DNA from 2 places in the Vibrio sp. R15-SG3-ISO1B genome. Region 2 is predicted to be linked to the other one. Evidence: predicted binding sites of a transcription regulator. Region 2 holds the regulator's gene; the other holds the start of a gene.

Region 1 (5,337 bases), on a different contig from region 2:
AAACTCAGATGCCAGAGCGAGCACCTGTGACTTTTAAGATAAAGAGTCAGCGCGAAAAAGTGGCGGTAATGACGCCTCAGCGCTGTAAGGACGCGAACCTTAGCAGTGGGGTAAATGGCTTGGCTAACAAAAATTAATTGTCGTCACCACAAATATTATCGCTCGATGTTAGCCCAATCCGTGCGGCGATTTTGAGTCACAAAAAAGCCGAGCAAGAGCTCGGCTAGTACAGCAATACCATGTTTAGATGAAAGACTATGCCTTCTCAGGAATCGCTTCCAACAGGGCGACCATTTGCTCCCAAAAGAGCGCCACGGTATCAATCTTAACCTTCTCATCTGGTGAGTGAGGGAACTTAATGGTAGGACCAAAAGAGACCATATCCATATTGGGGTAAGGTTCTTTAAATAGACCACACTCTAGACCGGCGTGAATCACCATGATGTTCGGCTTGTGACCGTAAATGCCTTCATACATGTCGCGGAAGATGGCCATGATCTCTGAATCCGCATCCGGTTTCCAGCCAGGGTAGGCGCCAGAGAAAGCGATCTTAGCACCAGCAAGCTCAGCCACGGAGGTGAGCATGCCTTCAACTTGTTGGCGACCCGAGTCAATCAAAGAGCGAACTAAGCAGAGAACGCGAATGGCTTCTTTTTCTGTGGTAATGACACCAACGTTTAATGAGGTCTCGACCACTCCTTCAATGTCGTCACTCATACGAATCACGCCATTCGGGCAGGCGTTCAAAGCGGCGATAAAACGCTGTTGATCGCTAATAGATAGCACGCCTTCCTGACTTTCACTCGCTTCGTTAAACGTGACAAGGCTAGTTTCCACTTTGCCGAGCTCGTTGATAAGCCGTTGTGTGTAGAACTGATAAAGCTCGGCAAGCTTGGCTTCGTTTTCAGCAGGGACGGCGACCGTAACAAACGCTTCGCGTGGAATTGCATTACGCAGGCTACCACCACGGAATTCAATCAGGCGCAAATCCAGTTCGCTTGCGTGACCTGCTAGGAATCGAGCGAGGAGTTTGTTGGCATTACCGCGTCCAGTGTGGATATCACAGCCTGAGTGTCCGCCTTTTAAGCCTTTAAGAATAAGCTGTCGGGTCACATAGCCCGCGGGCAGAGCTTCGCGTTGGATCTCGAACGTCATTTCACCGTCGATACCACCGGCACAACCCATGTACACTTCACCCTCTTGCTCAGAATCGGTATTAAGCAGAATGTCGCCTTCTAACCAACCCGCTTCAAGACCAAATGCGCCAGTCATGCCTGCTTCTTCATCAATCGTCAGCAGCACTTCTAGTGGCCCGTGTTTAATGTCATTGGACGCCAATACCGCGAGACAAGACGCCATACCAATGCCGTTGTCCGCACCCAAGGTTGTACCTTTGGCGGTGACCCACTCACCATCAATATAAGGTTGGATCGGGTCTTGGGTAAAATCATGATCCGTGTCTTCGTTTTTCTGCGGCACCATATCAATGTGAGCCTGCAGAACCACACCTTTTTTATTCTCCATCCCTTTGGTCGCCGGTTTTTTGATGAAGACGTTGCCGGTTGGATCGCGTTTGACTTCTAAGCCTTGATCGGTCGCCCAATCAATGATCATTTGCGCTAGGGCTTCTTCGTGTTTCGATGGGTGAGGAATGGAGCAAATCTTGTCGAAAAACTGCCACAAAGGCGCTGGTGACAAGCTGCTAATTTCAGAATGGAACTCAGACACGGATAACTCCTTATAATGAGAGATGGCAAATATTGTCTTATGCACCAAATGATGAGTAGCACAAACATCCAAACTTGCCGATTTGATGTTGGTCAGAATAGCACTCTCAAGATCGATACCCAAGTGAGTTGATGCAAACTGCAGCGAAAAGTGCCTACCCCTCTATCGACGGGATATTCAATGATGTGATTATCAATCTGACAGATTAACTTAGATGCTAGTGATTTTTATGTAATTAAATTACAACTGCGGTTTAATTTGAATCAGCAATCGCAATTTTTTGTGACTTTTATCACTTTTGGTGTTGTAATTTAATTTCTATAAGGTATATTTGTAACCACTTCGGCAGCGAAGTAAAAACGCTCAAAGGATGAGTCCGAGTTATCGCCTCCAAGGAACTGAGAAATCAATCATTGTAATGTGTTTAATTGATTTAGAAGGTGATGTTATGAAAGGTTTACCAAGTGCAGCGTTCTGGCTAAACAAATCTGTTTATACAGGAAGCTTTACTTACCCCACTAGCTTTGGTTACTAACACTGAAAGCTTGTTTATCTCGAACGTTATGTTCACCCCCTAATATTGGAATATATTTGCAGCGCCGTTTTCGCTGACATGATTCAACCGCCACTCATTTTGAGTGGCGTTTTTTTATCCGCCAACTCACCGATTTCTCCTTATTAATGCCATTCTCTGCATATTATGCACATAAGCACGTGTTACTCAGGTTACAAACTGCCGTTCTGGATTTGAAAGTTTACAACATGGTACAAAAGTTCACCGTCTGAATGATGATGTCTTTTCTTTCTATCTTTATGAATTTTCTTTGTTTTTGTTTTGTTTGTGGCTCTTTTATAGCGATAGGTTGCCCATTTACAACCCGAAATATTGATTAGAGTCATAATTCTATCTGGAATTTACTATTTGATGACTTTATAATTCCGCCAATCGATTACGCAACCGTTTACTTTTTACCCTTTTAGGATTCGATCATGTTCGAAAAACTGTTCAAACTCAGTGAAAATGGCACGAATGTCAAAACTGAGATCATTGCCGGTGTGACCACATTCCTGACAATGGCTTACATCATTTTTGTCAACCCAGCGATGCTGGCCGATGCAGGGATGGACAAGGGCGCTGTCTTTGTTGCGACCTGTTTAGCCGCTGCGATTGGCTGTTTTATCATGGGCTTTGTCGCTAACTACCCGATTGCATTGGCGCCAGGTATGGGCCTCAACGCGTTCTTCACTTATGGTGTTGTTTTGGGTATGGGTCACTCATGGCAAGTCGCGCTCGGTGCGGTGTTTGTCTCTGGTTTGATCTTCATGGCGCTTTCGGTATTCAAAATCCGTGAGTGGATCATCAACTCCATCCCATTGTCGCTGCGCACGGGTATCTCTGCGGGTATTGGTCTATTCCTTGCGTTTATCGGCCTACAAAACTCAGGCATCGTCGTTGATAATCCAGCGACCTTGGTCGGCTTGGGCCACATCACAAACCTCGCACCAGCCTTGGCTGCCTTGGGCTTTTTCTTGACCATCGGTTTGGTGTACCGCGGCGTTCGTGGCGCTGTGATGATCGCGATCCTTATTATCACCGCGCTCGGTCTATTGGTGGGTGATGTACAGTGGGGCGGTGTGATGTCGACACCACCAAGCATTGCGCCGACCTTTATGGAAATGAACATTGCTGACGTGTTTGAAGTGGGCATGATCTCAGTGGTCTTTGCTTTCTTGTTTGTTGATCTCTTTGATACGGCGGGTACGCTGGTGGGTGTTGCAACTAAGGCGAACTTCATTAAAGAAGACGGCAAACTACCACGTTTGAACAAAGCACTATTAGCAGACTCAACAGCAACGTCAGTGGGCGCGGTACTCGGTACCTCAAGCACCACGTCTTACGTAGAGTCTACGGCAGGGGTTGCGGCAGGCGGTCGTACTGGTTTAACGGCGGTGGTTGTTGGCGTGCTGTTCTTGTTGGCACTGTTCTTCTCGCCTTTGGCTGGCATGATTCCTCCATACGCGACCGCTGGCGCACTGTTCTACGTAGCGATTCTAATGATGTCTGGCTTGGTCAGCATCGATTGGCGTGATCTAACAGAAGCGGCGCCGGTTGTGGTGACGTGTCTGCTGATGCCACTGACTTACTCTATCGCAGAAGGTATTGCACTGGGCTTTATCTCTTACGCTGCAATTAAACTATTGAGTGGTAAAGGACGCGACGTGTCTGTGAGCGTTTGGGTACTATCGGCAGTCTTCTTGCTGAAGTACGTCTTCGCTGGTTAATCACAAGCATTGAATCAACAACGCCACAGCGCTTTCGCTGTGGCGTTGTTTTATAGTGAATATAATTCGCCATTGGTATTGGCCGCCGCTTCCGGTAAAATAATCGTTTGCGTAGCTTTTCCCCTATTTGGCCTGGTGCATCAAGCTGTAGGTTGTATCAACTGAGCTTGTTTTTCAGGGGATGCCGATTGGACAAAACTATTAGGTTATTACAATGAGTAAAAAATTCATCATCACTTGGGATCAGATGCACGCGTACTGTCGTGAACTTGCAGAAAAGCAGATGCCTGCCGAGCAATGGAAAGGAATTTGGGCTGTGAGCCGTGGCGGTTTAGTACCGGGTGCTATTTTAGCGCGTGAACTCGGTATTCGTTACGTGGATACCATCTGTATTTCAAGCTACGATCACGATCACCAACGTGATATGAGCGTATTGAAAGCACCTGAAGGTGACGGTGAAGGTTACCTTATCGTTGAAGACCTGGTCGACAGTGGTGACACAGCACGCAAACTACGTGACTTGTACCCGAAAGCGAAATTGATCGCCGTGTGCGCGAAACCATCGGGCGCTGAACTTTTAGATGACTACGTGGTTGATATCGCTCAAGAGACTTGGATTGAGCAACCATGGGATATGGCGATTCAATACATCGAACCGATCAATCGCAAGCAAAAGTAATGCTTTTTCACTTTTGGGTGAATGCATTGGCGATTTCAATAAAGAATCTTGATAAATGACCCTTTCTTGGGTCATTTTTTTTATTACTATGAAAGAATCGAACGAATACACGAGTAATGTGATGTCGGAAGAAGTAAGCAAAAACCTGTCTGAGACGCTGTTTGCCAAAGATAAAAAAGCCAAAGAGACGTCGGAGTTGATTGCCTACATGCCATCAAGTCAGGCGCTGCTGGATGAAAAACGTGTCGAAGACGGCTACAAATGGTATCGCAACTTACGCCGCCTGCAATGGACATGGCAAGGTCTACAACCTATCGAAATCGAAGGCGTATTAGCGGCGATGGCCTCCTCAAAGCATTCGCGTACCCACGATGAGTGGCTAGATACTGTGATGGGCTATCACAGCGGGAACTGGAACTTCGAGTGGACAAAGTTGGGTATGCTGCATCAAAAGCGCGCTCAACAACTCAAAGGTGAAGAAGCGGCTGATGAGCTCTTTAACGCCTCCCTTTGTTACAGTATCGCTGGTTATCCGCATCTCAAAAACGATACGCTCGCCGCTCAGGCGCAAGTGTTGGCGGGCAATGCTTATGAGGAAGCAGCGAAACAGACTAAGTACACCATCAAACGGCTAGAGATCCCGCATC
Region 2 (5,337 bases):
GGCAAGTACCGTTGGGGAGACGATGCCTGACAAACTGTCGATTTGCGCTAGCTGAGTCCCGGCGTTGAGGTAGACGGCCGTGCCCGGCAACATACCCAGTTGACTAACCAGATAGAAGCGCGCGATGGTGATGGGCGTAAGACCCATCAAGAGGTTGATCAAAAAGAAAGGGAACACCGGTATAAGGCGCAGTGAGAAGAGATAAAACGCACCATCTTTTTCGACCCCTTGGTTAATTGTCGCGAGCTTATCGCCAAACTTGCTTTGTACCCACTCTTTGAGTAAAAAGCGGCTGCTTAAAAACGCCAAGGTGGCACCTATCGTACTGGCAAAAGAAACGAGCAATAAACTGGTCCAAAAGCCAAACAGCGCAGCGCCAAGCAAGGTGACGACGGCTGCTCCAGGGATCGAGAAGGCGGTGATAGCGACATAGGCGAAGAAGTAACTCAGCGCGGCTAGGGCAAAGTGGGTGTCAATGATTTCAGCCAGCGCTTGCTGCTGAGCTTTGGCGTTATCAAGTGTCAGGTATTGACCAAAGTTTGCGCCTAAAAACACAATCAGAGCGAGCAAACCAATACCTAAAAGCAGTTTCTTGTTCATATGGATCCCTTTGAAAACATCATCATTGATCATTGTTAGATATGAACCAAAAAGCCAGTAAAAAATTTCGCCCTAAGGGGAAAACACGTTGAATTCTATGACGAAGGAATGGAAACGCTGAAAAAGCATCGGCTAAAAACGTCTCAAGCCAGCGGTGTTCGGCTGGCTTGAGAAGGGTATTGGAATTAATGAACGCTATCGCTGACTAGCTTTGCAGCTGATTCAGGAGCTCGTCGCGTCTTGCTTGAGGGACCACAGACCAGTGCGTACCTTTAATTGCCCCCTCAAGTGCCCACAGCAGGTCGATACTGACATCGGCAGAGTGTGTGGAACGAATCGCTTTATACGCTTCCACTGCGCCCGTCTGCTCCAAACGGGAGACACTGTCGATACCCGCTTTCTTGAGCATTCGCTCGGTCGCCAGACGCAAGTTCGGCAGATCTTTGAGGCGCGTTGGTTTGGCGTTGGTTTGACGCTGCTTGTCTTTGTTGGCCGCCTCTAGTGCACTGTTTGCCATCGCAACTGTCTGAGCGACATCCTGATCCCAGTCATGACCGAGGGCGTAGTATTTGGTAACCACAGGGAAACCACGCTTTTTATACACGTATGGCTCGAGTCCCTGAGCATTAAACTGTTGGGCCAACGAGTCGTCGGCGCGTATGTGAAGTTTGTCATTTACCACGAGGGCAAACATGGTGTCATCAGCGAAGATTCCGAATCCACCAAACATTGAGCGAGACTTGATCTTGCCCAATGGTTCAAACAATCGCATTGAGTCTTTTAAAATTGGTTTATCCATGCTGTTATTCTCGGTGTATTACAATACGCCACCAAATTCAGGTCCGAGAGATTAGCAAAAATATGCAGGTTTTGTGTCAGTAGGGTGTCATTCTGGCTCATAAAAGAATAATCCTACTCACGGTGTGAGCGCATAATGCGCGCGCAACGTTTAACTCATTGTATTCTTTGCTTTTGATAAAGAATTACGGAGTGCACATTTGCCATCGGCAACCCCGCTACCAAGCAGTCATCAACGTTGATATCGTTGAGTGGCTGCAACAGGCCGGAAGCTTTGCGTCCCATCCTTTCGAAATGGTTTGCCCTGTTCGTGGCATTCGTCGAACATAATAAGCATAAATAATTTATGGGCTAAACATCACGTTTTGATGGGTTAAATGTGATCTTAGTTCATAAAATAGAGGGGTGTTACCGAGAGAATAAAGCCCAGCGGATGAGAAGTATTCTCGCTGGGCTAGTCGATGTGATGTGCTGAACTTGTTCGTTGGTCTATTTCACCGTCGCCACGGTATCGCGCTCGACGATTTCTGGGTGCATTTCAAAAATACGTTTTTCATGCTCTTTGTCTTTAATACGTTCGAGCAAAATCTCAAATGCGTTTTTACCCACACGGCGCTTCGGCTGGTGAACCGTCGTTAGCGGTGGTGAAAAGTACTCGGCTAGCTCAATGTTGTCATAACCAATGACCGACATGTCTTCTGGAATACGAATGCCTTTTTGCTGTAAACGGCTCATCAAACCGAGCGCCATCGTATCGTTGAAACAGAATACTGCGGTTGGCTTTTCGTCCATGGCGACGATTTTGTCCGCGGCAAGCACGGCGGTATCGCACTCAAAGTTACCTTCTAAGATCCAATCTTCGTTGACGCTCAAACCCGACTCGTTCATTGCGCGCTTAAAGCCTTGGATGCGCTCTTGGCAGGCCGCTTTTTCAAAATGCCCACTCAAGCAAGCAATGCGCTTGTGGCCGTGATCAATCAGGTATTTTGTTGCGAGGTAGCCGCCTTCTTCCGAGTTGTCGATGATTTTATCGGCTTGTGAGCTTTCCGGGCCCCAATCCATCACCACCTTAGGGATGTCTTTATGACGGTCAAGCATTTCGCTCAACTCTTCGGTCAAATCTGAACACATCACTAAGATGCCATCGACGCGCTTTTCCGCCAGCATGCGAATGTAGTCACGTTGTTTCTCGTAGATGCCGCCAGTGTTACACAAGATCAAGGTGTAGCCTTGACGGTAGCAGTAGCTCTCAACCCCGTCGATCACTTCCGAGAAGAAAAGGTTGGTCGATTGAGTAACCAGCATGCCTATTGTGCGTGTCGAGTTACATTTCAGGCTGCGTGCAACGGCACTTGGGGCATAGTTCAACTCTTGAACCGCTTCCATCACTTTTTCTTGCGTGGCTTCAGCGACAAAGCGTGTTTTGTTGATCACATGGGATACAGTGGTGGTCGAGACACCCGCTAAGCGAGCGACGTCTTTAATCGTGGCCATATGGTTTTGTCCTGTCGATGACTGCCTACTATTCTATGAAAAGTTAAGTCTATAAAAGTAAAGTCTATACAAAGTTTAGAGTATGTAGACAGAAAGTATCAGAAACACAAAAACCGCCCTCAAAAAGCGGTTTGTATTTATTAGTTTTATCGTTTGCGGACCGGATTGTAGTCCGCAACGTCGATTTGGGCAAATAAAAAACCCGCCTTTGGGATCTCGCCACACCTTTTGTATGGGCTTAATCGCTATCGCCTTGCAGGTAGGCTTTATCCAATTGAATGAACGCGCACAATAGCGACGACAGCGCCGCATAGAAGCCGAATGTGTCGAGGCGCTGGCAGCGCTCGGCAAACCTCTCAATCCAAGGGAGTAGATGCTGCTCAATAAAATCGGCTTGCTCTTGGTAGGCGAGATGCGTGTCGCCTGCCGTCTGCTCTGCTGCATGAGCGCCGCGCACAATCAGGTTACCTAAAAAATCCAACTCTATCGCGAGATGATCAGAAGGTTCATTGAGCCCTGAATGCACGGCCACGCCATGTTGTTGGAGCAGAGTGTCCATCTGTTTGGCGGGCTCCCCATTGAGCAGTCCGGATTCATCTAAGTAGACAGAGGCGTAAGGCAACGCGCTGTCTCGGTCGGATTTTAAAAACAGGTCGCAATAGTCGGCTGATAGTTCCAACTGAGCATCTGGCCTGTCTTGCAATCGGTTCAATGCATCGATGAGCCTGTCTGCGGCTACGTTAAGCTCAGGGGTTTGTGCAAGTCCCGTCAGAAAGGTACGTGTGTCCACCGAATGATATTGGGCCAGCTCTTGCTCTGAGAGCTCTTTGGCAAACACGCTCGAAAACCACCAGTAGAGCTCGGCGCGTTGCTCATCAAAGGCGCGCTGCTCTTTTTCGGCGGGAGATAAAGGGTCGGAAATCTGGGCGTTAGGTGTCTCTGGCATGATGGGCTCTCAACTGAATCAGATGCCGTTAAGTCTAACGGATAAAAATGAACAGCGGTCAACCTGATTATGAGAAGAAATGGTCAAATATGGCAATTTGTGAACAGGGCAGCAAAGCTTGCTTTGCATCAATGAATCGCCAACTTTTCACCTCCCAAAGAGGACAAAGATGGAGTTGTGACTAATTATGAATAGAATAAAGCCATTGAATCAGTGTGTGAATAAGTGAGTAGAGCCGATGAGCTACCACATTTTGGTTGTTGAAGATGATGAAGTGACTCGCCGTAAATTGGCGGGCTACTTTCAAACCGAAGGGTATCAGGTGAGCCAAGCTGAGAATGGCGCGCAGATGCGCGACGTACTCAGTAGCAGTCGGGTCGATTTGGTGATGCTGGATATCAATCTGCCCAGCGAAGATGGCTTGATGCTGACGCGTGAGCTGCGCAGTCAATCGGACATCGGTATTATCTTGGTGACCGGGCGTACCGACAGCATTGATAAGATTGTTGGTCTAGAAATGGGCGCGGACGATTATGTCACTAAGCCATTTGAGCTTAGGGAACTGCTCGTCAGAGTCAAGAACCTCTTGTGGCGCATCGCACTGGCTGCGGGAGCGCAAAACGCGGGCAGCGATCAGCAAGACGGCGTGGTCCGCTTTGCTGAATGGACGTTCGATATTCAGCGCCGCGCTTTGAGCCGAGGGGATGAACCGGTCAAACTGACTAAAGCAGAGTATGAGCTTTTGGTGGCGCTCTCCTCTCACCCTAACCAAGTGCTCAGTCGGGAACGCATTCTTAATATGATCAGTCATCGTGTGGACGCACCCAATGATCGCACTATCGATGTCCTGATTCGACGCATGAGAGCGAAGATGGAGGCGGATCCAAAAAATCCGCAGATATTCGTCACCGTGCATGGCGAAGGCTACATGTTCGCCGGAGATTAACGTAGTTCGGCAATTAACGAGCGAAAATTGACGCAAAAGAAACGAAAAATCCAGGCATGCAGCCTGGATTTTTGTTTTAGGTCGAAGACGTTATCCGTCTACGCTGGCGGCCGGTTAAACGTCGCTCTGCGCAGCCTCCACCTCTAAGGCTTGCTCTTCATAATCGGACGCCCAGTCGCGGAGGTGTTGCCAAATGGTGCCCAGCGTTTCATGCCAGTAGCGCTCAGTTTGTTCGAGATATTTGCCCTTCGGCGCGTACTTCTCCCACGCTTGATCGATGTTTCTCTGCGCTAGGTAGTTGGTCGGCGCGGCGTAAGGTTTCAATCCTGCGGAGTGGAATTCATTCAGGGCACGGTTCATGTGACTGGCCGATGTGACCACCACCAACTTCTTGTTCTTAACGAACGCTGCCGCTTGGCGCGCTTCTTCCCAAGTATCTTTGGCGGTTTCGAGCAGAATGATGTCAGATTTAGAAACGCCAAGCGCCAGCGCTACTTTAGCCATCATGCGCGCATTGCTCACTTCAGAACCGGCGGCATAGCCTGAGAGAATC

Evidence for each region. The regulator PurR, encoded in region 2, represses purine synthesis genes. The targets are predictions, from matches to a motif close to TNANGNAAACGTTTNCNTNA.
Region 1: AC6R0S_RS13580 (NCS2 family permease) is a predicted target of PurR. The motif match lies at 2,679-2,698, and genes of this name have one in related genera.

Annotation. Positions count from the first base shown of each region.
Region 1 covers NZ_JCBDGG010000045.1:84,023-89,359, forward strand. The annotation lists gene AC6R0S_RS13570 (aminoacyl-histidine dipeptidase) at 256-1,728, opposite strand; gene vcdP (small protein VcdP) at 2,177-2,263, shown strand; gene AC6R0S_RS13580 (NCS2 family permease) at 2,719-4,011, shown strand; gene gpt (xanthine phosphoribosyltransferase) at 4,226-4,690, shown strand; gene frsA (esterase FrsA) at 4,812-5,337, shown strand, end outside.
Region 2 covers NZ_JCBDGG010000002.1:115,266-120,602, reverse strand. The annotation lists gene AC6R0S_RS00755 (TVP38/TMEM64 family protein) at 1-600, opposite strand, end outside; gene AC6R0S_RS00750 (TfoX/Sxy family DNA transformation protein) at 806-1,399, opposite strand; cyclic di-GMP riboswitch class I at 1,604-1,712, opposite strand; gene purR (HTH-type transcriptional repressor PurR) at 1,888-2,892, opposite strand; gene torD (molecular chaperone TorD) at 3,131-3,838, opposite strand; gene torR (two-component system response regulator TorR) at 4,077-4,784, shown strand; gene elyC (envelope biogenesis factor ElyC) at 4,899-5,337, opposite strand, start outside.